3 regions of the Shewanella sp. KJ2020 genome follow, and region 3 is predicted to be linked to each of the others. Evidence: predicted binding sites of a transcription regulator. Region 3 holds the regulator's gene; each other region holds the start of a gene.
The links. Region 3 encodes LexA, which represses DNA repair genes until DNA is damaged. Its sites were predicted from a motif close to TACTGTATNNNNATACAGTA; they were not measured.
Positions count from the first base shown of each region.

Region 1 (10,433 bases), on a different contig from region 3:
AATTTCTGGTTTACCCTGCCATTAGGGCTTGGCCAATTCCAGCTTGGCGACTCGCTGCCGCTTGAGAAACTCAAGCATAAAACCATACTCTTTTATGAGCCTAGGGTACTGACACACTCAGTCCTCAGCCGTCAATTGCAACTCTGGGAGACCAAAGTCACCCACCATCAGCATATTCCAAGTTTACTCATCACCCTCAGCACCACCGAGGGCAACTTCGATTATATTCTGTTGAGTTGCCACGGTTTTAGTGATGCAGGCCAACTGGTTAATACCTTAAATCTAGCCAAAACAAAAACCGATTGTTTAATTGTGCTGTACGATTGCCAAGAGCAAGATGCACTCAGTCAATTTATCCGCCCCAATGCCGATGTTGTACTTTCACTGCCTGTCAGTGAACATCAACTCGCTCGCAATATGCTTTATCCACCCATGGAATACGACATAGTCGCGCCCATTGCCATTGCAGCCCCTGCCGCCCGTCAATCCTTAACGGTGCTGGCAGTGGATGATAATTTTGCCAATTTAAAACTGATAGAAACCTTACTCAACGAGCTAGTGACGACGGTAATCGCCGTTAACAGCGGTGAAGAAGCCGTAAAACAAGCGAAGAGCCGTACCTTCGATCTGATTTTTATGGATATCCAAATGCCAGGAACCGATGGGATTAGCGCCACTAAACAAATTCGCCAGGGTTCAATGAACCGCAACACTCCGATTATTGCGGTAACGGCCCACGCGATAGCCGAAGAGCGCGAACTAATTTTAGGCAGCGGTATGGATGGCTACTTACCTAAACCCATAGATGAAGCAGCGCTTAAGGTAGTGATCAACCGCTGGATCACGCGGCCCAAGTTTACCCATTTTGATCTGCACACCTTAAATTGGGATCTGTGTTTAACCCAGGCCAATCATAAGTCGGACTTAGCCCTAGATATGCTAAGGATGCTCTTAGACTCACTCCCCAAAACCGTGGAGACAATTCAAACCTCTCTGAATCAAAATGATCAAGCCACTATGCTCAGTACCATACATAAATTACATGGCGCGAGTTGCTACTGCGGGGTGCCGACGACACAGCGTTTATGCCAAGAGATTGAATCGGCATTAAAACGTGAAACCCCAGTGGCAGATCTCGAACCGGAAATACTAGAGTTACTTGATGAGTTAACTAAGGTAGAATCGGCGGCAAAACAAGTGCTATCACAGCTATCAGCGGAAATAACAGATGACCAAAAAAACGGGCTTCTTTAAGCGTCTAAAGGCGCTAGAACTACCACAAAAACAACTCTTTGCTATTGCGCTCTGTCAACGCATGTTGCCCAACTACCAACTGTTTTCAGAAGTCTGCGAATTTGGCGATCCGGCTGTATTAAGCACTGTCCTAGAGTTGCTGTGGCAATCCCAATACGACAATAAACTCAAGTTTAATATCGATGTTCATCTGCAACGATTAGAAGATAACACACCGGATCCCGCTGACTTTGAGGCCTATGGCGTTTATCCCGCTATGGATGCCGTCGTTGCCCTATCGACATTATTAGGCGCCATTCAAGGCAAGATTGAAGAAGATATAGTGAATATCAGTAAGTTATCCTCAAGCACTGTCGCTAACTACATTGAGGCTATCAGCGACGTCGATCTCGTCGATGACGCACTGGATGATTTCATCTTCGCCCATGAAGTGATGGAAGAAGAAAAAACCTTACAAAATACTCTGCTCGAAATTATTGAAGAAAACCCCAAGATCACCGCAGAACTGGTGAAAGGTTTACGCAAAGATATTATCGAGGCAGGTGTATCTAATATCGGCATCAGCGTCGCTTAATCGATACGGTGCTTGGGGCGACTCAAGCACCCTTCATGCTCCTAAAAAATCAGCCGATTTAACCCAATCACTGCATTGAAAACAGTTCTGCCGCCTTTGACTGCATAAACTCAATAAACACCCTAACCTTGAGCGGTTGTTGGCTACGTTGATGATACAAAATAGAAATCCGCCGCTGCTCGCCTATCCACTCAGGGAGTAGCACTTGTAGTCGCCCCGCTTTAATCTGCTGTTTAACAAATAATTCCGGACCATACAAAATCCCACCGTGATCTAATGTTGCCTCAATCGCACCGTGCAAATCCGTTAAGGTCAACTTAGTCGGGCCATTAAAGTAGAATGACTCGCCATTGGGATGCTTTAAATGCCAGTTAAATAAGGGCCACACTTTTATTAGCTGATGGTCAGCTAAATCGTCAGGGTGCGTTAATTGGGGGGCATTGGCTAAATATTCCGGTGTTGCGAACAAGCAATAATCCAATTCACCTAAGGTACTCGAAACCCACGAAGAATCGGGCTGAGCGCCACCCACAATCGCCACATCAATCCCCTTATCAATCAAATCGACCAATTCATTGCTTTGGGAAATATGCAGCCGAATATCGGGATAGAGACGACCAAACTCATTCAGTGCGCGGATAAAGATGATGGAGATAATCGAAATCGGGGCGGCAATGCGTAACGTACCTTCGGGTTTATCACTTCCCACGCCACTCAGTTCATCAAATTGAGCAATAACACTCTGGTAGCGCTGAAATAATGCTAACCCTTCCTCCGTCAATCGCAATTTACGGGTGCTGCGCATAAAAAGTTGCTTATCGAGCTTTTCTTCAAGCTTAGCTAACTTGCGGCTCACAGTAGCGATGGGCATATCGAGCGCCTTCGCTGCCTGTGAAAAACTCCCCGCATTCACTAAGTGCACAAACAGGTAAATAAGCTGTAATTCACCGCCTAAATCATCACTCATCTTAGTTCCTAATGTCCCTTTGCGCAGGTTTTACAAGCAACCTTAACGCTAAGTAACTGTGTTTTAAACATTGAATTATTCATTTATACGACCATAGCGCAATAGCCTTACCAGTAAATGGTATGCTAATTTGCGGACAGTTTTACTGCGCTAGTTCGAATATTACTAAATCAAAAGGATGAGTGAGGGACATGACTATCTTAACCCCTCTGTTTGCCGTCTTCGGGATCATGTTACTGGGTACTGTAGTACAAAAACTGCGGCTTCTTCCCGTGGAAACGGACCAAGTGCTGAATCAATATGTGTACTATATTGCCTTCCCAGCGATCTTACTGATTGCCCTCGCACAGCAACCGATTGGCGAGATTTTGCAATGGGGATTTATTGCGGGCTACAGTGCAGCTATGGTTATTATTTATCTGATCTGCCTAGGTATATCCCTTATCGCACACCCCAAAAAACATGCCATAGCCGCGATTCGAGCCCTCAATGCAACCTTTGGCAATACCGCATTTATTGGGATCCCACTACTGATCATTCTCTTTCCGCAGCAACAAAGTGCCTTAGTTGCTGCGGCGATTGCGAGCCTTTTATCCGTATTGATGTTTGCCGTTGCCTTAGTCTCTTTGGAACTGGCCACCAATACGCAGCGGCAGCAGCATGCCGCCATCATAATGCTTATGGCCGTAGGTAAAAACCCCATCGTAATCGGCTGTTTGATTGGCGTTGGCATCTCGGCATCCGGCATTCAACTGCCCTCTGGGCTGGCTATGATGATCCAACAAATAGGCAATACTTCTAGTCCCTGTGCTCTCTTTGCCGTGGGCATGGTATTAGCAAAAGCGATGCGATATCAAAAGGACAGTTCCCTTTTTAGCGTGGCCAATTTTATCGAACTCAGCGTAATAAACCTCTTCAAACTCGCAGTACAACCTGCTCTCGCCTTTGTCATGTTGAAATGCTTTGGTGTCAGCGGTGACTATCTGGTGATGGGGGTTATTCTCAGTGCATTACCGACGGCGGCGAGTGTGTATTTGCTTGCCCAGCGCTATAATACTCAGGCTTCAACCAGTGCCCAGGGCATTCTATTTGGCACCTTAGTCACTTTCTTTAGTTTGCCTGTCTTAGAAAGCTTAGTAAGAACCCACGCATAATCAGCTAATTAAAAATATTGACTGCCCATAATGCCGATTATTTGCCCAAGCCACTTTACTGTATATAAAATCAGTATATACTGTTTATCAATACAGTGGTTTGGTATATTTTTCGACAGGAATTCACTATGCTTTGCCAACTCAGCATTAATAACTTCGCTATCGTACGTTTTCTTGAGCTAGATTTTCGCCCCGGCATGACCAGCATTACCGGTGAAACCGGGGCGGGCAAATCGATTGCCATCGATGCCCTTGGGCTCTGCCTGGGTAATCGTGCCGATGCCAGCAGCGTTCGCCCTGGCGCCAATAAAACCGAGGTCAGCGCCCGCTTTTCCTTGGATGATATTCCACTGGCAAAACGTTGGTTAGAAGATAACGATCTTGAACTCGATGATGAGTGCATCCTACGCCGCACTATTGGTAGCGATGGCCGTTCGCGCGCCTATATCAATGGCAATCCTGTTCCTTTGACTCAGTTAAAATTGCTGGGGCAATTGCTTGTTGGTATCCATGGCCAACACGCCCACCATGCAATGTTAAAGAGTGAACATCAACTGAGCCTGCTCGACAGTTATGCCAACCACAGATTACTTATCGATACGGTTGCCGCCAGTTTTCAACGCTGCAAGCAAATTGAGGCCGATCTAAAGCAACTCGAAGCCTCCCAGCATGAACGTATTGCCCGCAAGCAATTAGTGCAGTATCAAGTAGAAGAACTCGATGAGTTTGCTCTTAAAGTCGATGAGTTCGATGAAATTGAGCAAGAGCACAAACTTCTGGCCAATGGTACTGAGTTGATTGATACCTGTCAGGCGAGCTTAGAGTTACTCACCGAGGGTGAAGATAACAACATAGAGTCGCTGCTCAACCGAGTCGTTTCCCTCGCAGAAGATCTACAAAGCTACGATCCTGCATTAAGCAATATCAACATTATGTTGAATGATGCCTTAATCCAAGTACAAGAAAGTGCGGGTGAATTACAGCACTATTTAAGTAAGCTTGAACTCGATCCGACCCATTTCGCCTATTTAGAAGAACGGCTATCAAAAGCCATGCAACTGGCGCGTAAGCACCATGTCAGCCCGAATAAACTGGCCGAACATCATTTAGCATTAAAAGCAGAGCTGAGCACCTTAGACAGTGACGAAAGCAAGCTCGAAGAAATTCAATTGCAGGTCGATGCCAGTAGAGCCGCTTACCTTAACAATGCACAAAAACTCAGCCAAAGCCGTGCTCGCTATGCTAAAGAGCTAGATAAACTCGTAACTCAGTCTATCCACGAACTGAATATGCCTAAGGGGAAATTCACAATTGATGTCAGTTTTAACCCAGAGTTAATGTCTCCCAACGGCAGTGATCATATCGAATTTATGGTAACCACTAACCCAGGGCAGCCTTTACAACCTATTTCTAAGGTAGCATCGGGGGGAGAATTGTCGCGAATTGGCCTTGGTATACAAGTGATTACCGCTAAAAAGGTGGCAACACCCACACTAATTTTCGATGAGGTCGATGTAGGTATTTCAGGACCGACTGCCGCCGTTGTTGGCCGAATGCTGCGCAGCTTAGGTGAGTCAACCCAAGTGCTGTGTGTAACCCACTTGCCGCAGGTCGCTGGAAATGGCCATCAGCATATGTTCGTTAACAAGCATAATAAAGCGGGGAGTACAGAGACCACAATGACTGCATTAGACAAAGAGCAGCGTATTCAAGAGCTTGCTCGATTACTCGGCGGCGATATTATCACGACTAATACCTTGGCGAATGCGCGGGAGTTATTACAGGCATAGTAGTTACCTATATAAGTGCCTGAATGACAAAAATCTATTTAATACTCAGCAGTTTATTGTGGATCAAAACTTTGATCTGGGGCTGATTAAGATTGTTGAATACGAATAAATTCGTATATTAAACATAATTTTAGGTATAAAGGATAAATAACGGGTTTTCACTACTAAGTAATATTTTGAATTTAAAAGCGTTAATTTACATAGATTATTATTACCTAAATTGCAAATTTGATAGCGATATTTAATATTACTCTATTATTGGGCTTCTCCTAGACTTAATAACCCAAAGGAAGTAGGAGAAGAACATGTCCTTTCAACATATTCTCGCCGCGATTGATGATGTAGTCTCACCTGCGGCTGTACTCAAAAAAGCCGTTATTTTAGCCCAAAAAAGTCATGCCTCCTTAACCGTTCTAAAGGTCAAACGAACCCATAACTTCAACTTGAGTCTGCTGTTTCATCAAGATGACTATATTGAAAATAAAGAGAAAAAACGAAAGCCTCTACAAACCTACCCAGATAAAGAGCATCCTATTGTCATAAAGGAATGCCAGTCTCATTCTATCCACAACGCCGTCGTCAACGAATGTAAACAACTACCCTATGATCTTATTGTTGTAAGTCACAAATTCTATCCACCCTTTTTCAGTGAATTTTTAATTGCAGATGAATGGCTATTACTGCGCATGCCAGATATTCCGGTGATGTTTGTCAACCTTGATGATTGGCATGAAAATGGACATATTTTAACGGCGCTCGAACTAGACAATGAGAACGTCTCACATATGATTTTTAATGAAACTCTCATAGAAGAAAGCAAACATGTAGCGAATATTCTCGCTAATGATCTCCATTTAATTAATAGCTACTTACCCGATCCATTCTATATGAACTTTAATGCACCAGACACTAGACTACTGATGTCTGAGCGGGATAAATACCAAGAAAAACTAACCAATGTTGCTCGGTATTATAATCTCGACACCGATAATCTTCATGTGGTCGAGGGATTACCTGAGGATACTATTTCCATGGAAGCTCAAAGGCTTAATGTAAATATGCTTGTCATGGGGAGCGCTGAACACAAAGGATTGTTGAGTCTATTGAAAGGCAATGCTTCTCGAAATATTATCAATCAATTGAAAACCGATCTCTATATCGTAAAGCCGAAACTACAACATTGAGCAAGACAAAAATTGAGCGAAATAATAAAAAATGCCTTTATCAACATTATGTTATAAAGGCATTTTTTGTAGATATGATTTGTTGGCGCTCTATGTCCGCTATAAGAAGAGCATAGCTAAAATTTGTAGACCGATAAAAGCAAAAACGCCCGCCAGCACATCATCGATCATGATCCCAAAACCACCTTCGACTTTGGCATCGAGCCAGCGGATTGGCCAAGGTTTGATAATGTCAAAAAAGCGAAATAAACCAAAACCAATCAATAACCAAACCCAACCCGCAGGTGCCGCTATCATAGTGATAAGTAACCCAGCCACTTCATCCCAAACAATAGCCCCATGGTCATGCACCCCCATATCCTTCGCGGCTTTATCGCAAATATAAATACCAGCCAACACGCTAAGAAGGGTTAACCCTAGATACCAAGCCCAAGGCAACGGCGCCATCAGCAAATATAAAGGAATGGCCGCGAGTGTACCGAAAGTGCCGGGGGCCTTGGCCGCAAGTCCACTGCCAAAGCCGAGCGCTAAAAAGTGAACCGGATTTTTTAATGACAGGCGAGTCAGGGCCTGATCCGTTGAAAACCAATTCATTAAAAATGCTCAAAACCGTGGTAAGGCGGTGTAAAGGGGGCGCCATTGAGTTGCAGCTTAAGCTTAGTACCTGCGCTGATTTGTCCAACTCGAACAAATTTAGTCCCCGCATGGCTTAAAGCCGTTTCTAAAGCCCCTTTTTGTGCCTCGGGGACAGTAAACAGTAGTTCGTAATCTTCTCCCCCTGTCAGCGCATACCCTAAGGCGTGCTCTTCACTCACTGTATCTTTCATCGCACGGGACAAGGGAATATTCGCCACATCGACAATGGCACCAACCTGTGATGCCTTAAGGATATGCCCAATATCTGAGATAAAACCATCGGAAAGATCGATAGCACTCGACGCCAATGAACGCAGAGATTGCCCTGCCAATACCCTAGGCGTAGGACGATAATGGCGGTTGATCAGAAACTCTTTATGCTCTGCTCGCGCGTGTTGATCGCCTCGAATAATATCCAAACCTAAGGCAGAATCTCCAAGCGTACCAGTTACATAGATCCAATCCCCAGCCTTAGCACCGTGGCGAGTGAGTGCTTTACCCTGGGGAACTTGGCCGTGTACTGTGATATTAATGGCCCGTGGACCACGGGTGGTATCGCCGCCAATTAAGGCGATGCCATAGTAATCGGCCGCCTCAAACAAGCCTTCGCTAAAACCACTGAGCCAAGTTTCATCCACTTCCGGTAGCGTTAAGGCGAGCGTCATCCACGCAGGCTCGGCGCCCATAGCTGCCAGATCGGATAAATTTACCGCTAAGGCTTTGTAACCTAAGGCTGCGGGAGGAATATCGGGGAAGAAGTGGACATTTTCGACTAAAGTGTCACAGGAGATAGCGATCGATTTATTTTCTGCGGGTTGCACTAAGGCGCAATCGTCGCCGATACCCAGCTTCACATCACGGCGAGTAGGACCGCGATTATTAAAATAACATTCAATTAATTGGAATTCTTTCACTGTACAGTTTGGCTCGACTTACATCGGCCACCTTTGTTAGCAATGAAAAACGGTATCCTAGGATACCGTTTGTCTTTATTACTTACGTGCAACCAGTTTGTCGAGTAATCCATTAACAAACTTATGACTGTCATCCGCACCGAAAGCTTTAGCCAACTCGATTGCCTCGTTAATGGCAACCTTGAAGGGCACATCTTTACGGAAGGTCAGTTCATAGCTCGCTAGGCGAACTATGGCCTTTTCCACTGGCGACACCTCATCAATTGGGCGGTCCAGAAACGGGATAATCAGTTCATCCAGTTGGGCTTTCTTAGTTGCAACGCCTGCAAATAGCTCACGAAAATAAGCTACATCAACACCGTCGAGACTCTGCTCAGTTAAAAACTCATGCTCGACATCGGCAATATTATTCCCGCTTAGTTGCCATGAATAAATGGCTTGAACGGCTAAACGGCGGGCCTTGCGGCGCTCAGAAGGCTTCATTATTTTTCCTACTATTACAACTGTTGTTCAAGTTCTTGCAGAACATTGACCATTTCAAGCAAGCTTAGGGCAGCTTCGCCGCCTTTATTACCCGCTTTAGTACCTGAACGCTCAATCGCTTGTTCAATGGTATCGGTGGTCAATACACCGAAGGCAACAGGCAGATCAAACTCAAGGGCAACTTGGGCTAGACCTTTGTTACATTCGCCTGCAACAAAATCAAAATGGGGAGTACCACCACGGATCACCGCGCCTAAGGCGATAATACCGTCGAACTTACCACTGGCAGCCACACGACGGGCAGCTAGCGGTAACTCAACCGCACCGGGTACACGGACAACAGTGATATTGTCATCGCTGACTTGGCCAAAACGCTTCAGCGTGTCAAGTGCACCTTCTAGCAGGCTCTCAACTAAAAAGCTGTTGAAACGCGAAATTACAATCGCAACTTTGGCATTTTTCGCTTCGATATTACCTTGAACTACGTTCATTATCTTACCTAAATTTTGCTAAAGCACCCAGCTCGGGGCGAAAAGTGGCGATATGATATCACAGCCATTTGCCCAGAGCCCTATGCAAATTATCAGAAATGGTTAATTTTACCTGACGACAACTTCATCCCAACTTAACGAGTGACTCAGTCGGCCACATACTCGGTCACTTCGAGGCCAAAGCCAGAAAGTGAATGATAACGCTTAGGTGAGCTGAGCAGGCGCATTTTAGTCACGCCTAGACTGGCGAGAATTTGCGACCCTACACCGACGCGGCGCGACGTTCCCTGCCATTTTGCAGAAGCAGGCGCTTGGCCTTGATCTTCGGCTTCGAAGGCCTTCACCTTAGAAAGGATTTCACAGGGATGTTCTTGATTACCCAGTAACACCAATACGCCACCCTCTGCAGAAATACGCTCCATGGCTTTTTCCAGTGGCCAGCTACGTTGTTGATCGCGCTCAGAGTGGAGTAAATCATTGAAAGTATTTTGCAGATGCACGCGCACTAAACAATCCTCTTTCACTTCACCTTTTACCAAGGCGAAGTGCAGTTGATTGTCGATGGTGTCCCTAAAGGTCACCATATCGAACTCGCCGAAACGGGTTGGTAGTTTACATTTTGCTTCGCGCACAACCGTGGTTTCTTTGGTATTGCGGTATTCAATCAGCGCCGCGATAGTACCAATTTTAACGCCATGTAATTCAGAGAAAATCTCTAAATCGGGGCGACGGGCCATAGTGCCGTCTTCATTTAAAATCTCAACGATGACCGCCGATGGCTCAAGTCCCGCGAGGCGTGCTAAATCGCAGCCCGCTTCAGTGTGGCCCGCGCGGGTTAATACGCCGCCGTCCTGCGCCATCAAGGGGAAAATATGCCCTGGTTGCACTAAATCAGAGGCTTTAGCCTCTTTAGCTACTGCAGCTTTTACAGTAACAGCACGATCGTGGGCTGAAATCCCCGTAGTCACGCCTTCCGCCGCTTCAAT
Region 1 is NZ_JAKUKD010000031.1:189,525-199,957, reverse strand. It holds gene barA (two-component sensor histidine kinase BarA) at 1-1,254, shown strand, start outside; gene MJO46_RS17685 (YjaG family protein) at 1,229-1,828, shown strand; gene lldR (LysR family transcriptional regulator LldR) at 1,896-2,795, opposite strand; gene MJO46_RS17675 (AEC family transporter) at 2,987-3,949, shown strand; gene recN (DNA repair protein RecN) at 4,078-5,739, shown strand; gene MJO46_RS17665 (universal stress protein) at 6,045-6,923, shown strand; gene MJO46_RS17660 (phosphatidylglycerophosphatase A) at 7,023-7,517, opposite strand; gene thiL (thiamine-phosphate kinase) at 7,517-8,473, opposite strand; gene nusB (transcription antitermination factor NusB) at 8,552-8,956, opposite strand; gene ribE (6,7-dimethyl-8-ribityllumazine synthase) at 8,971-9,447, opposite strand; gene ribBA (bifunctional 3,4-dihydroxy-2-butanone-4-phosphate synthase/GTP cyclohydrolase II) at 9,594-10,433, opposite strand, start outside.
Region 1: recN (DNA repair protein RecN) is a predicted target of LexA. The motif match lies at 4,028-4,047, and genes of this name have one in related genera.

Region 2 (10,433 bases), on a different contig from region 3:
ATTTAGATGTCACTATCATTGCCCAAGCACCTAAAATGGCGCCCCATATAGAGGCAATGCGCCAGATATTAGCTGACGATTTAACCGCGGAAATTGATGATATTAATGTCAAAGCCACTACAACTGAAAAGTTAGGTTTTACAGGGCGTAAAGAAGGCATAGCGGTAGAAGCAGTTGTCTTGATGAAACGTATACAAGATTAATTAACGAGATAAATAAGTCCCATGAGTGAACTCCATTACCTATACGGCAAGCCACTTGGCAGCGCAGATTTACGTACTCATAACAGCGATTTTATCGTGAAAGAGATTTTGCCTTTTAGCCCGACTGGTGAAGGCGAACATCATCTGCTGCATATCCGTAAGGATGGGCTGAATACGGTTCAAGTGGCTGAAATGATAGCCAAGTTCGCAAAAGTACATCCAAAGGAAGTGACTTACGCGGGACAAAAAGATAAAAATGCCATCACGGAACAATGGTTTGGTGTACGCATTCCGGGTAAAGAAACCCCCGCTTGGGCAGAACTTAACAGCGAACGATTGATGCTTCTCTCCAGCAGCCGTCATAGCAAAAAATTACGCATCGGCGCACTGCTGGGTAATAGATTTATCCTGACCTTACGTAATGTCACCCAAGTTGAAGATATTATCGGCCGTATCGAAAAAGTAAGTCAAATTGGCGTGCCCAATTATTTTGGTGAGCAACGCTTTGGCCACGATGGTAAAAACTTAATTTTGGGACGGCAAATGTTGGCCGGCAAGAAGGTCAAAGACAGAAATAAGCGCAGCATGTATTTATCTGCCGTGCGTTCGCATCTGTTTAATACTGTTGTGTCCTACCGATTAGCAAACCATGGCACTAAGCCATTAGCGGGGGATTGTGTGATGTTGGCGGGGAGTAAAAGCTTCTTCGTCACGCCTGAATGGGATCTGGTGGTGTTGAAGCGTCTGATTGAAAAAGACATTCAACTCTCTGCACCCTTGTGGGGCCGCGGCATGATGTTACCTCAAGGTGAAGCCGCCGCGATGGAAACCGCCGCAATGGCGGAATTAACGGACGATTGTTATGGCTTAGAACATGCGGGATTGGAGCAGGAGCGCCGGCCATTACTTTTAGAACCACAAGGGCTTAAATACGAACAAACGGCAGATGGTCTCGTGTTGGAGTTTATTTTGCCCGCGGGGAGTTTTGCGACTTCCTTACTCAGAGAGTTAGTCAATTATCAAGATGTAAAAGAGCAGCAATGGCAGGCAACGCTCTCCCCTGAGGTGCAAACGACTAACGGCAGTGGTGAAACCGCATCATGATCCGCATTCTTGTCAGTAACGATGATGGCGTCAATGCACCTGGGATCCGCGCCCTAACCGAAGCACTCGCTGAAATCGCCCATGTGATGACAGTCGCACCTGACCGTAATTGTTCTGGGGCAAGTAACTCTTTAACCTTGACTAATCCATTAAGAATTAATAGGTTAGATAATGGCTATATTTCAGTGCATGGCACTCCCACCGATTGTGTGCACTTAGCCATTCGTGAGCTTTGCGATGGTGAGCCCGATATGGTGGTTTCAGGCATTAATGCGGGCGCGAATATGGGGGATGACACTTTATATTCGGGCACTGTTGCGGCGGCGATGGAGGGGCGGTTTTTAGGCTTCCCTGCGGTGGCGATTTCGCTCAATGGTCGAGAGGGCAAGCATTATCATTCGGCGGCCGTTTATGCTCGCCGTATTGTACAAGGATTGTTAGTTCATCCCTTGGCAAGCGACCAGATTTTAAATATCAATGTGCCAGATTTACCCCTAGAAGAAATTAAAGGGATCCGAGTGACACGGCTTGGTGCGAGGCATAAAGCCGAAGGGATAGTGCGAACCCAAGATCCCGCAGGAAAGGAAATCTTTTGGTTAGGCCCTCCAGGCCTTGAGCAAGATGCGACCGAGGGCACGGATTTTCATGCTATCGCTAATGGTTATGTTTCCATCACGCCTTTAACGGTAGATCTCACTGCATATAGACAATTATCGGCATTGCAAAATTGGGTAGATAAAATATGACTCGAATTGCCTCAACATCGGCGGTGAATTTAGCGAAAAAGCTCCATGATACGGGGATCCGTCATCAAGCCCTGTTGAAGGTAATTTCTCAAACGCCGCGGGAATTGTTCCTCGATAATGCATTAGCCCACAAAGCCTATGAAAATACCGCTTTGCCGATAGGGCAAGGTCAAACCATTTCTCAGCCCTATATCGTGGCTCGTATGACAGAGCTCATACTACAAAACCAGCCGCAAAAGGTGCTTGAGGTGGGAACTGGCTCTGGATATCAAGCGGCGATTTTGGCGCAATTAGTGCCTGAGCTTTATACCATAGAGCGGATTAAAGGACTGCAGATCCAAGCTCGGCAGCGATTGAAGCGACTCGATCTACATAATGTTTCCTTTAAATATGGCGATGGCTGGCAAGGTTGGCAAAATCGGAGTCCCTTTAACGGTATTATGGTGACGGCTGCGGCCTCAACTGTGCCGGAGGCCTTATTATCCCAGTTAGCCGATGGTGGTGTGCTAGTGATCCCCGTTGGGGAAGAAACCCAGCAATTAATGCGGATCACCCGTCATGCCGATCGATACAGTTCCGAGATCGTGGAAACGGTGAAGTTTGTCCCTCTAGTCAATGGTGAACTCGCTTAACATTTGCAGCCCTTGTCTAAGGCAAAATTGTTGTGAGACATTATTTCTCCCATAGCAAACAGTGATACAACTTAGGAAAGGAGTTTTTATTGTTGAATGCGGGTTTACTTTTAAACCTTGGTTTGTTGTTTATGCTTGTAGGCTGTAGCTTCCAGGCGAGTCGTCCCGCACCCGTCGAAAGTCTTTCCCACAGTTATTCAAAACATAATAAAGGCCACATTAAATCAAATTCATATAAAGTTAAAAAAGGCGATACGCTCTATTCAATTTCATGGGCGGCAGGCAAGGATTTCGCTGAAATAGCCAAAATTAATCAATTAGATAAATCGTACACTATCTACCCTGGACAGATTTTATATCTCACTGAAATCCCGTCAGTATCTAGATCAAAATCGACGTCTTTAGGTGGAAATAACCCGACAGCTAAAGGGCTGAGTGAGGTTAATTCCTCGACAAAACAATCTTCTAGTGATAATTCCAGCGCAAAAAATCAATCAAATGATCCTCAGAAAAAAACACTTGATCAGAAAGCGAAGCCTGCGTATTCTGCAACAAGTGCTCAACAAAATGTTAACCCTTCAATAGTTGCCCCCACCTCGACACTGCCCGGCAGTGTGAGTCAGTGGCAATGGCCAGTAAGAGGTAAACTGATTGGGACTTACTCTGCTAATGAGCAGGGGAATAAAGGCATTAAGATCGCAGGAAGACGTGGAGATATCATCAAAGCTGCTGCAGATGGGCGGGTGGTATATGCAGGTAGTGCGCTGAGGGGATATGGTAATTTAGTCATCATTAAACATAGTGACGATTACCTTAGTGCTTATGCTCACGCAGATCAGATCTTAGTCACAGAGAAGCAACATGTCCTTGCGGGACAGACAGTTGCGAAAATGGGTAACACAGGCACTAACCAGGTAATGTTGCGATTTGAAATTCGTTATCATGGTCAATCTGTAAACCCACTTAACTATCTACCTAAGCAATGATTGTTTAGGGCCTTGTTGGCATGGAGGAAATAGAATTGCAGTAATTCAAGCAGTTAAATTAGGTTTGGGAGATTTGATCATGAGCCGTATAAATAGCACTGCCGCAGAAGAACTAGTAGATTTTTCCGTAGAAACCGCAGAGTTTGATCTCGAAAAAGAGGATACAGTCGCCGATTTAGTTCAAGAGCTTGGACTAGAACAACAGGTTCAAGATGACCTGCAAAAAAATCTTGATGCCACTCAACTCTATTTAGGTGAAATAGGGTTTTCCCCACTGCTTAGCGCAGAAGAAGAAGTTTATTTTTCCCGTAAGGCCTTAAAAGGCTGCGAAAAATCCCGTAACCGCATGATCGAGAGCAATTTAAGGCTCGTCGTGAAGATTGCCCGTCGTTACAACAATCGTGGCCTTGCCCTGTTAGATTTAATCGAAGAAGGTAACCTAGGATTGATCCGCGCAGTAGAGAAATTCGACCCCGAAAGAGGTTTCCGTTTCTCTACCTATGCGACGTGGTGGATTAGACAAACAATTGAACGGGCGATTATGAATCAAACCCGTACGATTCGTCTGCCTATCCATGTTGTCAAAGAATTGAATGTGTATTTACGTACAGCGCGGGAGTTAGCACAAAAGCTTGACCATGAACCCACAGCGGAAGAAATTGCTGAAAAACTGCAGGTTTCCAGTGCCGATGTGAGTCGTATGCTGAAGTTGAATGAGAAAATCACCTCTGTCGATACGCCTTTGGGGGGCGATAATGACAAAGCTCTGTTAGATGTGCTGGCCGATGATGATAATGTAGGCCCTGACTATAAAGTGCAGGATGAAGATATTTCTAACTCTGTCGTCAAATGGTTAAACGAACTCAATACCAAACAAAGAGAAGTGTTAGCCCGTCGATTTGGCTTATTGGGTTATGAGCCATCCACTTTAGAAGATGTGGGGGCTGAGATAGGTTTAACCCGTGAGCGTGTACGTCAAATTCAGGTTGAAGCACTAAAACGTCTACGTGATCTGCTTGGATCACAGGGGTTATCAGTAGAAGCCTTGTTTAGAAGTTAATGTCTTTGGGGAGACTTAATTTTAGCCTTACCGAGAGTAGTTTATATATAAACGCCCACAGAAGTGGGCGTTTTGTTATCTAAAATTCAATCGTTTAACTTAAACGTTTTAGCTCATACAGTAAATCAAGTGCTTGCTTCGGCGTTAAATTATCGGGATTGAGTGCCTGCAGTTTAGTGAGAGCGGGATTCTCAGCCGGCTCAGGTAGAGCGAGTAGGGTTTGAATGGGCGTTTTTGTGCTCTCAAGTTGATGATCGCGACTTTCTAATTGCTGCAATTTGTGTTTCGCCGCCTTAATGACTTTTGCTGGCACGCCCGCGAGTGCCGCAACCTGTAAACCATAACTCTTGCTGGCTGCACCCTCCTGCACTGCATGCATAAAGGCGATGGTGTCCTCATGTTCTATCGCATCTAAATGGACGTTATAGACGCCAGATATTAGCTCAGGTAGCTGAGTTAGCTCGAAATAGTGGGTGGCAAACAACGTCATAGCGCCGACTTGCTGGGCAAGATATTCCGCAGCTGACCAAGCTAGTGATAAACCATCGTAGGTCGATGTTCCACGGCCGATTTCATCCATTAACACTAGACTTTGAGCGGTTGCATTATGGAGGATGTTGGCGGTTTCTGTCATTTCGACCATAAAGGTTGAGCGACCAGAAGCCAGATCGTCCGATGCACCAATACGGGTAAATATTCGATCAATAGGCCCTATGACAGCCCGCTCTGCCGGTACAAAACAACCGATGTGAGCCATTAGGGTTATCAAGGCGACTTGGCGCATATAGGTCGATTTACCCCCCATGTTGGGGCCAGTCACAATCAACATGCGCCTTTGATTATGCAAGGTGACCGGGTTAGCGATAAACGGCGTTTGACTAACACGTTCAACCACAGGGTGGCGACCCGCATCAATTTTTACCCCAATTTCCGTGCTCAGTTCTGGGCAGGTATAACCTAAGGTTTCGGCACGTTCGGCAAAATTACTCAATACATCGAGTTCGGCAGCGGCTCTAGCAAAGGCTTGTAATTCATGTAATTTAGGCAGAATAAGATCGAATAGTTGTTCCCATAGCTGTTTTTCGAGGGCTAGGGCTTTACCTTGGCTGGAGAGGACTTTCTCTTCATATTCCTTAAGTTCGGGCGTGATATAGCGCTCCATATTCTTAAGGGTTTGACGGCGCTGATAATTTAGCGGTACTTGGCTTGATTGTAAGCGGCTGACCTCAATGTAATAGCCATGTACTCGGTTGTAGCCGACCTTCAGTGTCGCTATGCCTGTACGTTCTTTTTCCCGCGCTTCGAGTTGGACCAGATAATCGCTGGCACCTTCGCTCAATCCACGCCACTCATCTAATTCAGCATTGTAGCCTTCACGGATAACGCCGCCGTCGCGGATCAGCATGGGAGGATTATCGACAATGGCGTGCTCAAGCAAGGCTTGCTCTGCGGGGAATTCACCTAAATGTTGACGCAACTGAATGGTGTGCGGTGCGCTCAGTGTACTTAAACTTTTTTGTAAATCAGGCAATAAACTCAATGCTTGACGCAATCGGGCAAAGTCCCTAGGCCGAGCGGTACGTAGAGCAAGTCTTGCCATGATGCGCTCGATATCTCCGAGCGCTTTAAGCTGCTCATGCAATGACTCATGTACAGCGGTTTCAAGCAATTCATTGACAGCCGTCTGGCGAGCAAAAATTTGCGCATGATCCCTTAGTGGTTGATGGATCCAGCGTTGCAACATACGGCTGCCCATGGCTGTGGCTGTATTATCGAGCACGGCTGCGAGGGTGTTATCCCGTCCGCCGCTGAGATTTTGAGTCAACTCTAAATTACGGCGAGTAGCCGCATCGAGCACTATGGTATCGGTCTGATTGAAACGGGTTATGGCATTAATATGGGGCAGTGCGGTGCGCTGGGTATCTTTAACATACTGCATCAAGCAGCCCGCCGCTTGCAGAGATAAGCGCGCATCGCTAATACCAAAACCATGTAGGTCTTTAGTACCAAATTGTGCCAGCAGCAGCTTAATGCTGGTATCGTAATCAAATTCCCACTCGGGGCGGCGACGTTTGCCTTTGAAATGTTGTAATAATTCTAGTGCGCCAAAATCTTCACTGTAGAGAATTTCAACGGGATTGGTCCGTTGTAATTCGGCCTCTAAGGATTCTCGAGTCTCAAGCTCTGCAATCACAAATCGACCGGAAGAGACATCGAGGGTAGCATAGCCAAAGCCAACTTTCCCTTGATAAACCGCAGCTAACAGATTGTCTTGGCGCTCCTGTAAGAGGGCTTCATCGGTTAAGGTGCCTGGAGTCACTATGCGCACTACTTTACGCTCAACCGGACCTTTAGAGGTCGCGGGATCGCCAATTTGCTCACAAATGGCAACCGATTGACCAATTTGAACTAACTTAGCTAAATAGCCTTCAACTGCATGGTAGGGAATACCTGCCATAGGAATAGGATCGCCGCCACTCTTGCCGCGTGCGGTCAGCGAGATGCTCAATAATTCGGAAGCGCGTTTGGCATCGTCGTAGAAGAGTTCATAGAAGTCACCCATACGATAAAACAGTAACATATCGTGATGCTCTGCTTTCATGGTCAAATATTGACGCATCATAGGAGTATGTTTTTCTAAATCATCGGTATCAATTACATTCATTAAATCGTTATCGTCCGTTGTGACTGCCCTAAAGGCGATATCAATTGCGCGGGTAGTGGCTAACCCATCAGGGATTTTGGTCACTCGTGCGCAAAAAAGTTGCGCCAATCTTAGCAATAATTTGCTGAGAATTGAGCCCTAAACTGTGGATATTCGTTTATATAGTGACTTATCTGACTTAGAGTCATCTAAAAGCGGGTTAATTTAGGCAAATCCGTTGACCGAAAAATAATTCAGCCACAGGTCTTGATACTGTATGATTGTACAGTATACTAGTCAGCAGATTAAGACAGAAAGCCTCGCTTTTTGAATTGCCCGCGTTATTAAATTGAATATCACTTTTGACAGCCTAGATGCTGTCTAGATGAGGGAACAGGAATGAAGGTCGATCCAAACAAAGAGAAAGCACTTGCTGCGGTATTGAGCCAAATTGAAAAGCAATTTGGTAAAGGCTCCATCATGAAGCTGGGCGAAGATCGCTCCATGGATGTTGAAACCATCTCTACCGGTTCGCTATCTCTGGACGTCGCCTTGGGGGCTGGTGGTTTACCTATGGGACGTATCGTTGAGATCTACGGCCCTGAATCTTCAGGTAAAACGACTTTAACACTGGAAGTCATTGCCGCAGCACAACGTGAAGGTAAAACCTGTGCCTTTATTGACGCCGAGCATGCTTTAGATCCTATCTACGCTAAAAAATTAGGGGTAGATATTGATAATCTGCTTTGTTCTCAGCCTGATACTGGCGAGCAAGCCCTAGAAATTTGTGATGCGCTAACTCGTTCAGGTGCGGTGGATGTGATCATCGTTGACTCTGTGGCGGCGTTAACGCCCAAAGCTGAAATCGAAGGCGAAATTGGTGACTCTCACATGGGCTTAGCGGCGCGTATGATGAGCCAAGCCATGCGTAAACTTGCGGGTAACTTAAAGCAATCTAACACCTTACTTATCTTCATCAACCAAATCCGGATGAAGATTGGTGTGATGTTCGGTAACCCTGAAACCACTACCGGTGGTAACGCGCTGAAGTTCTATGCTTCTGTCCGCTTAGATATTCGTCGCACAGGTGCGATTAAAGACGGCGATGAAGTGATCGGTAACGAAACCCGCGTTAAAGTGGTGAAAAACAAAGTCGCAGCTCCCTTTAAACAAGCAGAATTCCAAATCCTGTATGGTCAAGGTATCAACCGTACTGGTGAGTTAGTTGACTTAGGCGTAGCCCATAAACTGATTGAAAAAGCCGGTGCTTGGTACAGTTACAAGGGCGATAAAATTGGTCAAGGCCGTGCCAACGCGGGTAAATATTTAACTGAAAATCCAGCAGTAGCCGCTGAAATCGATAAGACATTGCGTGAGCTATTGTTGAGTAACCCTAGCGCACTGGCATCATCTGCATCCGATGATGACAACACTGAGGGGAATATTGACTTAGAGACAGGCGAAGTTTTCTGAGCCAGTCAGCCCGTCAAGTCGCGGTCGCGCTACTCGCGCGCCGCGATTACTCCCGCCAAGAAGTTTGCACTAAACTGCTCGAAAAAGGCTTCGAATTAGCCGAGGTTGAAACCGCGCTAAATGATTGTGAGTCTGCGGGATTTATCAACGACAGCCATTATGCTGAATTGCTTGTTCGTAGCCATATTAGTCGTGGGCACGGTGCTATTCGTATACGCCAAGCTGTTGCACTCAAAGGCTTATCCAAAGAATGCATTGAAACCGCCATTGTAAACAGCGGTTGTGATTGGTTTGAATTAGCCAAAGATAAAGCGATCAAAAAGTACGGCAATCCTAAGGTCACAGAAGTCAAAGGCTCTAAAGCATTGGAACTGTTAACTAAGGAAAAGGCTAAGCGGGTACGCTTTTTACTCGGGCAAGGTTTCAGTTATGAACAAGTCACCTATGCACTCGATTACGATCCCAGTGACGACTTCGATAACTGATGTTATCCCATCTTGTTTTGAACCTCGATAGCCCTAAATATTAGCCGCTAACTTCACTCAACGTCATAACAGCAACTAGACGAATGCTCGCTTTGTTTCATCGGCGTGGGAGCCTTATTTTAGGCTTCAATTTGTGATAACCCATCCACCGTTGGGGATCTTGCTTAAAATATTAAATTCCTGATGGGTATATCCGCAATCAAGGCTGGTCGTCCTTCCTCAGTCTGCTTATAATGCTGGGCAAATTAGAAATGCGGCTACCTTTGGTGTAGCTGGTCATGCTTACCCAATTCAGGACGATTTCATGTATCAAACGACAGCAGAGCTTAGAAGTGCTTTCCTCGAATTTTTCCGCAGCCATGGTCACCAAGTTGTGGACAGTAGTTCTCTTGTACCCGGCAACGATCCAACACTGTTATTTACCAACGCCGGTATGAACCAGTTTAAGGACGTATTTCTTGGCATGGACAAGCGTAGCTATACACGTGCGACCACTGCTCAACGTTGCGTGCGCGCCGGTGGTAAACATAACGATTTAGATAACGTCGGTTATACCGCCCGTCATCACACCTTTTTCGAAATGCTGGGTAACTTCAGTTTCGGTGACTACTTCAAAGAAGAAGCGATCCGTTTTGGTTGGTCATTTCTAACCGAAACCTTAAAGCTGCCGAAGGAACGTCTGTGCGTAACCGTTTATCAAACAGACGATGAAGCCTTTGAAATCTGGAATAAAAAGATTGGTGTCGCCGCCGAAAATATCATTCGTATCGGCGATAATAAGGGTGCTCCATACGCTTCAGATAACTTCTGGCAAATGGGTGATACAGGCCCTTGTGGCCCTTGTACCGAAATTTTCTACGACCATGGCGATCATATTTGGGGCGGACGTCCCGGTAGCCCAGAAGAAGATGGCGATCGCTTTATCGAGATCTGGAACATCGTTTTCATGCAGTACAATCGCCAAGCCTCTGGCGAAATGTTGCCGCTGCCGAAACCGTCCGTCGATACAGGTATGGGCATCGAACGTATTGCCGCAATTATGCAGGGCGTTCACTCAAACTATGAAATCGATATCTTCCGTGCTCTTATCGTAAAAGCCG
Region 2 is NZ_JAKUKD010000031.1:216,131-226,563, forward strand. It holds gene ispF (2-C-methyl-D-erythritol 2,4-cyclodiphosphate synthase) at 1-203, shown strand, start outside; gene truD (tRNA pseudouridine(13) synthase TruD) at 225-1,307, shown strand; gene surE (5'/3'-nucleotidase SurE) at 1,304-2,053, shown strand; gene MJO46_RS17760 (protein-L-isoaspartate(D-aspartate) O-methyltransferase) at 2,050-2,685, shown strand; gene MJO46_RS17765 (peptidoglycan DD-metalloendopeptidase family protein) at 2,775-3,671, shown strand; gene rpoS (RNA polymerase sigma factor RpoS) at 3,751-4,731, shown strand; gene mutS (DNA mismatch repair protein MutS) at 4,826-7,396, opposite strand; gene recA (recombinase RecA) at 7,775-8,848, shown strand; gene MJO46_RS17785 (regulatory protein RecX) at 8,923-9,333, shown strand; gene alaS (alanine--tRNA ligase) at 9,638-10,433, shown strand, end outside.
Region 2: recA (recombinase RecA) is a predicted target of LexA. The motif match lies at 7,647-7,666, and genes of this name have one in related genera.

Region 3 (10,433 bases):
GTATCAGCAAAAAAACCGTTAATTTATTCAGCAGGACATAAGGATATTGCATGAATACCCTGTTTATTTTTAAGTTGGCCTTAGTTCTGCTGTTGCTGTTTATCATTTTTAATTTAGGTAGAGCCTTGTTTATTATGGTGAAAGGCGACAACAAAATGCCTATGAGTCGCTATCTTGGTCGCCGGGTGCTCTTCTCTGTGCTCGTTATCCTGCTATTGCTGGTGGCATTAGGGACTGGATTAATCAGCCCCAATCCCACGCCTTACTAAAGCCTTAGAGTACGTAGACGAAAATAAACAAACACAGCCAGACCACGTCCACAAAGTGCCAATACCAACTGCCCGCTTGGAAGGCGAAATGCTTATCTGCGCTAAAGTGCCCCTTCAACACTCTGAAAAACAACACTAATAAGAATACCGTTCCTAGGGTCACGTGCATGCCGTGAAAACCCGTTAGCAGGAAGAAGGTATTGCCATAAATCCCAGAGGTTAAGGTGAGTCCCATTTCCTGATAGGCGTGGATATACTCTTCGGCCTGTAAGGCAAGGAAACCCATCCCTAAGAGTATGGTGATCCCGAGCCAGAGGGTAATGGCGGAACGTTTGCCTTTTTCTAAGCTGACATGGGCAAAATGTAAGGTGACAGAAGAGGTTAGCAGCACAATAGTGTTGATTAATGGCAGACCAGTCCATGGCATAGCCTCGGTTTTTGTCCCATCAGGTGTGGTGATCAATGGCCAAACGGCTTCGAACTGTGGCCAGAGCACTTCGTGGGTCATGGCATTATTCGAGGCGCCGCCAAGCCAAGGCACCGCGACCATGCGGGCGTAGAATAATGCACCGAAAAATGCCGCGAAAAACATCACTTCGGAGAAAATAAACCAGCTCATGCCTTGGCGAAAGGATCTATCCATTTGATGGGAATAGAGTCCTGTCATGGATTCGTTGATCACGGTTCTAAACCAACCCACTAGCATAAAGAGGATTACGGCGATGCCTGCGAGCAGTATATAGCCGCCACCTGAGGCACCCGATTTGAGTTGTTGTACAAAGCTTCCTGCACCAAAGGCGATTAAAAACAGCCCTATAGCACCAATGATGGGCCAAGCGCTTTGGGCGGGGACATAGTAAGGTTCATGTTTTGTAGTCATTTTGCAGCTCCTTGCTCTAGGGCAGACGCTAACTGCTTGTCGGTAATGTCGTAGAGGGTGTAAGAGAGGGTCAGAGTGTGGATGGACTCAGGTAACTGAGGATCCACAAAGAAAATGAGTGGCAACTCTGCGCTGGTCGAAGCCGCTAAGTGCTGTTGATTAAAGCAAAAACATTCAGTCTTATTAAAGTAGGCAGCACCTTGGCCTGGGGATACCGAAGGTATCGCCTGACCGATTATGGCTCTGTCCGAGAGATTGCGTGCCAAAAAAGCCGTGTGGATAAGTTCGCCGGGGTGGACTTCGAGCCGCTTGGTTTGCGGCTCAAATTTCCACGGCATACCCGTTTGCACTTGGGAGATAAATTCCACAGTAACAACCCGGCTAGTATCAACAGTAATAGCTTGATAATTGCTGGCGGTGCTGGAGGTTTTACCGTTGATCCCAAGCTGCTCACATAGCACATCGTATAGCGGCACCAGCGCAAACCCAAAGCCAAACATACCGATACAACCCATGACTAACAGGCTGATGAGTTTGCGATTTGACTTAGATTTGTCGGGCTGGTGATTGTTTGTCATTTCATTTCACCTCGGGTGGTGTCGTGAAGGAGTGGTAGGGTGCTGGGCTTGGCAATGTCCACTCTAAACCCTCACTGCCTTCCCAAGGTTTAGCGGGGGCTTTCTCGCCGCCACGGATGCATTTGATCACTAGCACTAAGAAAATCAATTGCGATAAACCGAAGGCAAACCCACCAATAGAGACAATTTGATTGATATCGGCAAATTGAATCGAGTAGTCGGGAATACGCCTTGGCATACCCGCCAGCCCAAGGAAATGCATTGGGAAAAACAGTACGTTGACCGAAATCACCGAACACCAGAAATGCCACTGTCCCAGCCGTTCGTTGTACATGTGCCCCGTCCACTTAGGTAACCAGTAATAGGCCGCCGCCATGATGGAGAAAATCGCCCCAGTCACTAGCACATAATGGAAATGCGCCACCACAAAATAGGTGTCGTGGTATTGGAAGTCGGCGGGCGTAATGGCGAGCATTAACCCTGAAAAACCGCCAATGGTGAAGAGTATGATAAAGGCCACGGCGAACAACATAGGGGTTTCGAAGCTGAGTGAACCGCGCCACATAGTCGCCACCCAGTTAAATACTTTCACCCCAGTTGGCACCGCAATCAACATAGTGCAATACATGAAAAACAGCTCGGCAAACACTGGCATACCTGTAGTGAACATATGATGTGCCCACACAAGGAACGACAGAATTGCAATACTCGCAGTTGCATAAACCATTGATGCATAGCCAAATAATGGTTTGCGACTGAAGGCGGGCACTATGGCTGAGATGATACCAAAGGACGGCAAGATCATGATGTAAACTTCGGGGTGGCCGAAGAACCAGAAGATATGCTGGAACATCACAGGATCGCCACCCCCCGCGGCGTCGAAAAAGCTAGTGCCGAAAAACTTATCGGTCAGCACCATAGTTACAGCGCCCGCGAGGACGGGCATCACAGCGATCAGTAGGAATGCTGTGATAAGCCAAGTCCACACAAACAGCGGTAGCTTCATCCATGTCATGCCGGGCGCACGTAAGTTCACTATGGTCACAATCACGTTGATTGCGCCCATAATTGAACTTATCCCCATGATATGAATAGAGAACACGAAGAGTGCCGTGCTATCGGGGCTATAAGTGGTTGATAGTGGCGCGTAGAAGGTCCAACCAAAGTTAGGCCCGCCGCCTTCCATAAACAGTGAGCTGAGTAAAATGGTAAAGGCGAAGGGTAAGATCCAAAAACTCCAGTTATTCATCCGTGGCAGCGCCATATCGGGCGCCCCAATCATCATAGGGATCAGCCAGTTTGCGAGCCCAGTAAAGGCTGGCATCACGGCGCCGAACACCATGATCAGCCCATGGACTGTGGTCATTTGGTTGAAAAAATTGGGCTCGACCAATTGTAATCCGGGCTGAAACAGTTCAGCGCGGATCACCATGGCCATAGCGCCACCGGTTAAAAACATAATGAAGCTGAACCATAAATACAAAGTGCCTATGTCTTTATGGTTGGTGGTTAGCACCCAGCGCATGATGCCCTTTGGCGCACCATGATGATGGTCATCATGGGCTGCGGTTTGATCTTGAGTCATTGTGCTCATCATAATCCCCTACTGTCCATGGCTTGCGATATCAGCAGGTTGCACTGTATCGCCGGTATTATTGCCCCAAGCATTACGTTCATAGGTAATGACGGCCGCGAGTTGCTGTGGACTTAATTGTTTGCCAAATGCCTGCATCGCCGTGCCCGTTTTGCCATGTATTACTATGTCGATATGATTAGCAATGGGCCCAGTGGCGATAGCGCTGCCCACCAGTGACGGGAAGGCGGGGGGTATTCCTGCACCCGTTAATTGATGGCAGGCTGCGCAAGTGGTGGCGTAGACAGCCTCACCTTCGGCCATTAGAGCATCATGGCTGAGTGTGGGGAGGCTGGCGGGATCGACAACTGCAACTGGCTCAGGTTCAGGCGCGGGAGTTGGGGTCGTATTGGCTGGCGCTGCAGTAGATGCTGGTGTGCCAGCGCTGCCGTTCATATGCTCGTTAACATCTTTGGCCTGCACAGCATCGCCAGTATTATTGCCCCATGCATTACGTTCATAGGTAATCACAGCGGCCATTTCCTGTGCCGTCAATTGCTTACCAAAGGCTTGCATGGCGGTACCCGCTTTACCGTTAATCACGATTTCAAGGTGACCACTGAGCGATCCCGTTGCTATCGGGCTGCCTTTGAGGTGTGGAAATACGCCTTTTAAGCCTTCGCCATTGGGTTGATGACAGGCTGCACAGTGGCCTAGGTACACTTGCTCACCTTGGGTCATAAGCTCTTCTTTACTGAGGGTTTGTGATAATGCGGCTTGAGCGGCTTCTGCCGCAGCCCCTGCGGCTTGTTTTTGTTCCGCCACCCAAGCATCAAACTCGGCTTCGGGTAGGGCTTGCACTACGATGGGCATAAAACCATGGTCTTTACCGCAAAGCTCGGCGCATTGACCGCGGTAAATGCCGGGTTTGTCTATGCGCGTCCAGGCCTCATTGATAAATCCTGGGTTGGCATCTTTCTTCACCGCAAAAGCGGGTACCCACCATGAATGGATCACATCTTCAGAGGTCATCAGGAAGCGAATTTTGCGGTTTATCGGTAGCACGAGCGACTTATCGACCTCCAAAAGGTAATTTTCCCCTTTGGTTTCGGTGCCCTCTATTTGTGCTCTGGGTGTGGCGAGTATGCTGTAAAAATCAATGTCTTGATCGAAATAGCTGTAGTGCCATTTCCATTGGGAACCCGTGACTTTTACGGTGAGATCGGCATTGCTGGGATCTTCCATCGCGATTAATGTCTTTGTTGCTGGAATTGCCATTAAGATCAAAATGATAAATGGCAAAACAGTCCAAGCAATTTCGACTTTAGTGCTTTCGTGAAAATGGGATGCGACTGCGCCTTTGGACTTTCTGTGGTTGATCATGGCGTAAACCATGGCCCCAAAAACCACTAAGCCGATCGCACAGCAGATATACAAGATGGTCATGTGCAAGTGATAAACCTTGCCACTGATCTCGGTTACGCCGGGGGTCATGTTGAGCCGCGTATCTGCGGCGGCCAACGGTGGTGCGAATAACACCACGAGTAAACAATACAACAATTGCTTCACAAGACTTCTCCTCTGCCAATTGCGAATAGCAACTACAAAGAAGAGCAACACAGTAAGTCTCAACTCTATGCAAACTCTTCAGTTCCCAAAAAAGCATTTTTGACTTCAACGTGCGTTGGCGGCTGTTACTTTTAATTAAGTATTATTACTGCTGGTATAAGCCACGCTGGCACATACGACTGAAATAAATCTGTTCTCTATTTTTAGTGGCATTTCAAACGGGATAGCTGTTCGATTTCTGTGCCACGGCGGTGATATATCATCACCGACTTAACCAACCATACTTGCTGTTTAAATATTGATCAAGATCACTTATTTTTCTAATTGTCTGAAAAATTGCCAAAAAAAAGCCTCACATTCATAGGTGAGGCGGCTTTGACGGTAAAATATAGCGTAAAAAATTAATGCATAGAGTTGAAAAAAGCTTGCTGGCTAAAGTGTGTTTGTTGCTCGAGCCTAGTATCGCAGCGTAAGTGACTGTTCACCTCTTCGAGCACAATTCCCATAGCGCGGGCACTTTTAGCGACAATTTGTAGACGACGATTATCGCGGGCATCGAGTGATTGTGTCCAAGTAATGACCGCACTGGACGTACCACTTGTCAGGGCTTTTTCCATTGCCCAGAGTGTTTCAACCTCATCTTTGGCATGGACTAACAGGATGCGATCCATACGTACTCCAGCGTTAGCAAGGAGTTGCTTATAGCCGATGCTTGGAGGATTAATAAGTACAACCCATCGCCCCTGCTGGCTGAGCTGTGCGAGTTGAGCACTTAATTGCACGAGTTCGTGCTGTCCTTGGGTTTGGGTTGGCATACAGCTAATCGGAGTATGTTGCCAGTCGGTATCTGTATCTCGTACTTCATCTAACCATAAACCTGGATGGCGCGGGGCATTGCCGAGTAGTTTGTTCATAGCCAATCTCCATTACGGATCACACCGACGGCGAGTCCTTCAATTGTTAAACTTTGAAAACTTAAATCGACTTTAATCGGCGAATAATCTTCATTTTCGGCGTGTAGATAGACTAAGTTGCCTTTTTTTTCGAAGCGTTTAACCGTGACATCGTCGTCGACTCTGGCGACAACCACTTGGCCATTTCTTGCCTGTTGTACTTTATGAACGGCCAGCAAATCCCCTTCGAGAATACCTATATTCTTCATGCTGTCGCCTTTTACGCGCAGTAAAAAGTCGGCGGGTGGATGAAACATGCTGGGATCAACTTGGTAATACTGCTCAACATGTTCTTGGGCGAGTATAGGTTCACCTGCAGCGACTTGACCGATAAGCGGTAGGCCAGATTCAGTGACTTCTTCTTCCTCTGCTGGGAGACGGATACCACGAGACGTACCGGGCATGATCTCGATACAGCCTTTTTTCGCTAACGCTTTAAGATGTTCTTCCGCCGCATTGGCGCTCTTAAAACCTAGACGTGCAGCAATTTCCGCCCGAGTAGGTGGCATGCCTGTATCGGCAATATTTCGTTTAATTAGCTCTAAAATTTCAGCTTGGCGTGGCGTCAAGGGTCTCATGGTGGTTCCTGTTTTTCTATACAGTTACTGTTAGTATATACAGTATTGTTGGTAGTGCAAGTATTAACCACTTTTTAACGATATCGGAGAGTATTAGCGAATGTTCCCCAGAGTCTGGTATTCTATTGGGCTAGTGAACGTATTTAATTGCATAAGAAAAATGCCTAAACAAGACTCTCTTTGGTTGAAATCATTACGTTGGATCCAAAAACACTTAGTGCACACTATTGTGGTGCCTCAGGATCCCTTTGCCGATCTGAATCTGGATGCTTCCAGACCCCTTGCTTATGTGATGAAAACAGAATCCATTAGTGATATCGCTGCATTGAGCGAAATCACTGCCAAGCTAGGGTTACCCAGTCCCTACGAACCTTTAGTGGCCAATGGCGTCGTGGCTCCCCGCGTCGTTTGCCTCGAAGGACGCAAGCCGTTATTTGGTGAGCGTGCCAGTAATGCGCCTTTCCTTGAATGTTTTATGCGTTTATTGGCCGTGCATAAGGAAAGACCTGAACTGGATATCCAGTTGGTGCCTGTCAGCCTGTATTGGGGCCGCACGCCGGGTAAAGAAGACGACACTATGAAGGCGGCGGTATTGGAGCGTGAAAATCCGACCTGGCTGCGCAAGTGTTTAATGATTTTATTTTTAGGTCGGCATAATTTTGTGCAGTTTTCCAATGCTGTGTCACTGCGTTATATGGCCGACGAACATGGCACAGATATGGGGATCGCCCATAAGTTAGCACGGGTTGCGCGGGTGCATTTCCGCCGTCAGCGTAAGGTGATGACGGGGCCTGTGTTGCCAAATCGTCAGGCGCTATTCCATTCGCTGCTTAAATCCGAATCCCTGCGTAAGGCCATTCAGGAAGAAGCGTCTAGCAAGAAGATTTCTGAAACCCAAGCCCGTGAGACTGCGATTGAATATTTAGATGAAATTGCGGCAAATTATTCGGACAGTTTAGTCCGTATTGCAGAGCGTTTCTTGACTTGGTTATGGAACAAACTCTATAGCGGGATCAACATAAAAGGTGCCGAGCAAGTTCGGCAGTTGCACCACGATGGCCACGAAATAGTCTATGTGCCCTGTCATCGCAGCCATATGGATTACCTGCTGTTATCCTATATTCTGTACTACCAAGGCATGGTTCCGCCGCACATTGCCGCTGGCATTAACCTCAACTTTTGGCCCGCTGGGCCAATGTTCCGCCGTGGTGGTGCCTTCTTCATTCGCCGCAGTTTTAATGGCAATAAGCTGTATACCGCAGTATTCCGTGAGTATTTAGACCAACTGTTTGCTAAGGGATATTCGGTGGAATATTTCTCCGAAGGTGGCCGTTCGCGTACGGGGCGTTTGTTGGCACCCAAAACCGGCATGATAGCGATGACGATGAACAGTGTACTGCGCGGGATTGAACGTCCTGTGACTTTAGTGCCTGTGTACTTAGGCTATGACCATGTGATGGAAGTGGCCACTTATCATAAAGAATTAAGCGGTAAGAAAAAGCAGAAAGAATCTGTTTGGCAAGTCTTTGGTGCTATTCGTAAATTAGGTAATTTTGGCCAAGGTTATGTGAACTTTGGTGAGCCTATAACGCTGCAAAACTTCTTAAATGAGCGGGCGCCTAATTGGCGGGCAGAGCTTGCCGATGATCCAGAACAAAAACCGACTTGGTTAACGCCAGCGGTTAATGTGCTGGCGAATCGGGTGATGACGCGCATTAATGATGCCGCGGCCGCCAGTTCTGTCACCCTGACCAGTTTAGTGTTATTGGCATCGGAGCGAAACGCCCTAGAGCGTTGTTTGCTCGAGCGTCAATTAGATTTATACCTGACCCTGCTTAAGCGTGTGCCTTACACTTCGTTTACCTCGGTTGCCGAAGGCGATGGTAAGCATTTAGTGCAACAAGGATTGGATCTGAATAAGTTCTCCATTAATGCCGATCCATTAGGTGAGATAGTGTCTATCGATGAGAATCAAGCGACCTCAATGACTTACTATCGCAATAACATTATTCACTTATTTATTATCCCGTCATTGATTGCGAGTTGTTTAACCCACAATGAGCAAATTCAGCGGCAGCAGATCCTCGGGATAGTGAATGACTTTTATCCGCTGCTAAAAGCCGAACTTTTCATGGGCATTAAGGATTTACCTGCCTATGTAAATCAAGTGCTGGACCTCTTTGTTGAGCAAGGTTTAGTGACCGAGCAGGAGGGGTTATCGGTCGTGACGGAACACACCAGCCAGCTGCTACTGCTTGCGGGTTCTGTGAGTGAAACTCTGCAGCGTTATGCAATTATTTTCAATTTGTTAGCCCATAGACCTAAGATGGAACGCTCGGAACTTGAGTCTGAAAGCCATCTACTTGCCCAGCGTCTAGGGGCGTTGCACGGCATTACTGCGCCTGAGTTTTACGATAAAAAACTCTATAATACGCTGAGTGTTAAGCTAAAAGAGTTGGGTTATTTCTCTGGTGAGGGAGATAAATCCAACGTAGAGCGAATTCGAGATCAAGCCAATGGCCTATTGAGAGCCACAGTGAGACAGACGATTGTAGCGAGTGTCACTGCGGAGCACATTGTTTAATGGCAAATCATATGAATGCGGCTAAACATAAGCCCGCAGGTAAGTCTTTGCTCGGTGGTGCCATGATTATTGCCGGTACAACCGTAGGGGCGGGGATGTTCTCCTTGCCCGTGGTGGGCGCCGGTATGTGGTTCGGCTATTCGATTTTTATGTTACTCGGCATTTGGTTTTGTATGTTGATGTCGGGCTTACTCTTGCTCGAAACCAATTTGCATTTTGAACCTGGCGCTAGCTTCGATACCTTAACCAAACAAACCCTAGGGCAGTTTTGGCGGATTGTGAATGGCGTTTCTATTGCCTTCGTGCTCTATATTTTGACCTATGCCTACATTAGTGGCGGCGGGTCGATTGTGAATCACAGCTTGCAGGGCATGGGAATAGTATTACCCCAAAGTGTGGCGGGATTAGTATTTGCCATTGTGTTAGCGAGCATAGTGTTAATTAGCACTAAGGCCGTGGATCGTATTACCACTATTATGCTTGGTGGAATGATCATCACTTTCTTCCTTGCTATCGGCAATTTGTTGATTGAAATAGATGTGACTAAGCTATTGGAGCCCGATGGCACTCAGCATTTTGCTCCCTATTTATGGGCGGCTCTGCCTTTTGGTCTCGCCAGTTTTGGTTACCATGGCAACGTACCTAGCTTAGTGAAGTACTACGGCAAGGACTCCTCGACCATTATCAAGGCGATTTTCATCGGTACTTTTATTGCGCTGGTGATTTATACCTGTTGGTTAGTGGCAACCATGGGCAATATTCCCCGTAGCCAGTTTAGCGATATTATCGCCCAGGGCGGTAATATGGGGGTCTTAGTGGGCGCTTTGTCGGAGGTGATGGCGAGTAGCTGGTTAAACAGCATGCTAACCCTATTTGCCAACTTGGCCGTGGCGTCTTCATTCCTCGGTGTGACCTTAGGTCTATTCGATTATCTCGCCGACCTATTTGGTTTCGATGATTCCCGTACAGGCCGAATGAAAACCGCATTAGTAACCTTTGTGCCGCCAACGATTTTGGGATTGCTGTTTCCAGATGGTTTCCTTATCGCCATCGGTTTTGCGGCATTAGCGGCGACCGTATGGGCAGTGATAGTGCCTGCGCTTATGGCCTATAAATCTCGGCAACTATTCCAGGACAGCACAGGTTTTAGAGTGATAGGTGGAACCCCCTTGATCATCCTTGTGGTGTTATTTGGCATAGTCACAGGGGCCTGCCATTTACTGGCGATGGCGGATTTACTGCCACAATATTCCTAGTTTGTTTATGCCGCCAAAGCCCTCATTTGAGGGCTTTTTGTTTTGTACTTATTCCTAAGGCCTGTCTTTTTAATTCGGATACTGGACAGAACGAAAAACTCCAGCTTAACTCCTACGATTGAGACAAAAATGGGAGCCAATAATGAAGATTACTCAGTACGCACAAGGACATGCATGTTGGGTTGAACTCGCA
Region 3 is NZ_JAKUKD010000019.1:50,841-61,273, reverse strand. It holds gene MJO46_RS12100 (SURF1 family protein) at 1-52, opposite strand, end outside; gene MJO46_RS12095 (DUF2909 family protein) at 51-269, shown strand; gene MJO46_RS12090 (cytochrome c oxidase subunit 3) at 274-1,149, opposite strand; gene MJO46_RS12085 (cytochrome c oxidase assembly protein) at 1,146-1,727, opposite strand; gene ctaD (cytochrome c oxidase subunit I) at 1,729-3,321, opposite strand; gene coxB (cytochrome c oxidase subunit II) at 3,331-4,869, opposite strand; gene MJO46_RS12070 (cell division inhibitor SulA) at 5,271-5,783, opposite strand; gene lexA (transcriptional repressor LexA) at 5,780-6,400, opposite strand; gene plsB (glycerol-3-phosphate 1-O-acyltransferase PlsB) at 6,561-8,984, shown strand; gene mtr (tryptophan permease) at 8,984-10,240, shown strand; gene MJO46_RS12050 (VOC family protein) at 10,383-10,433, shown strand, end outside.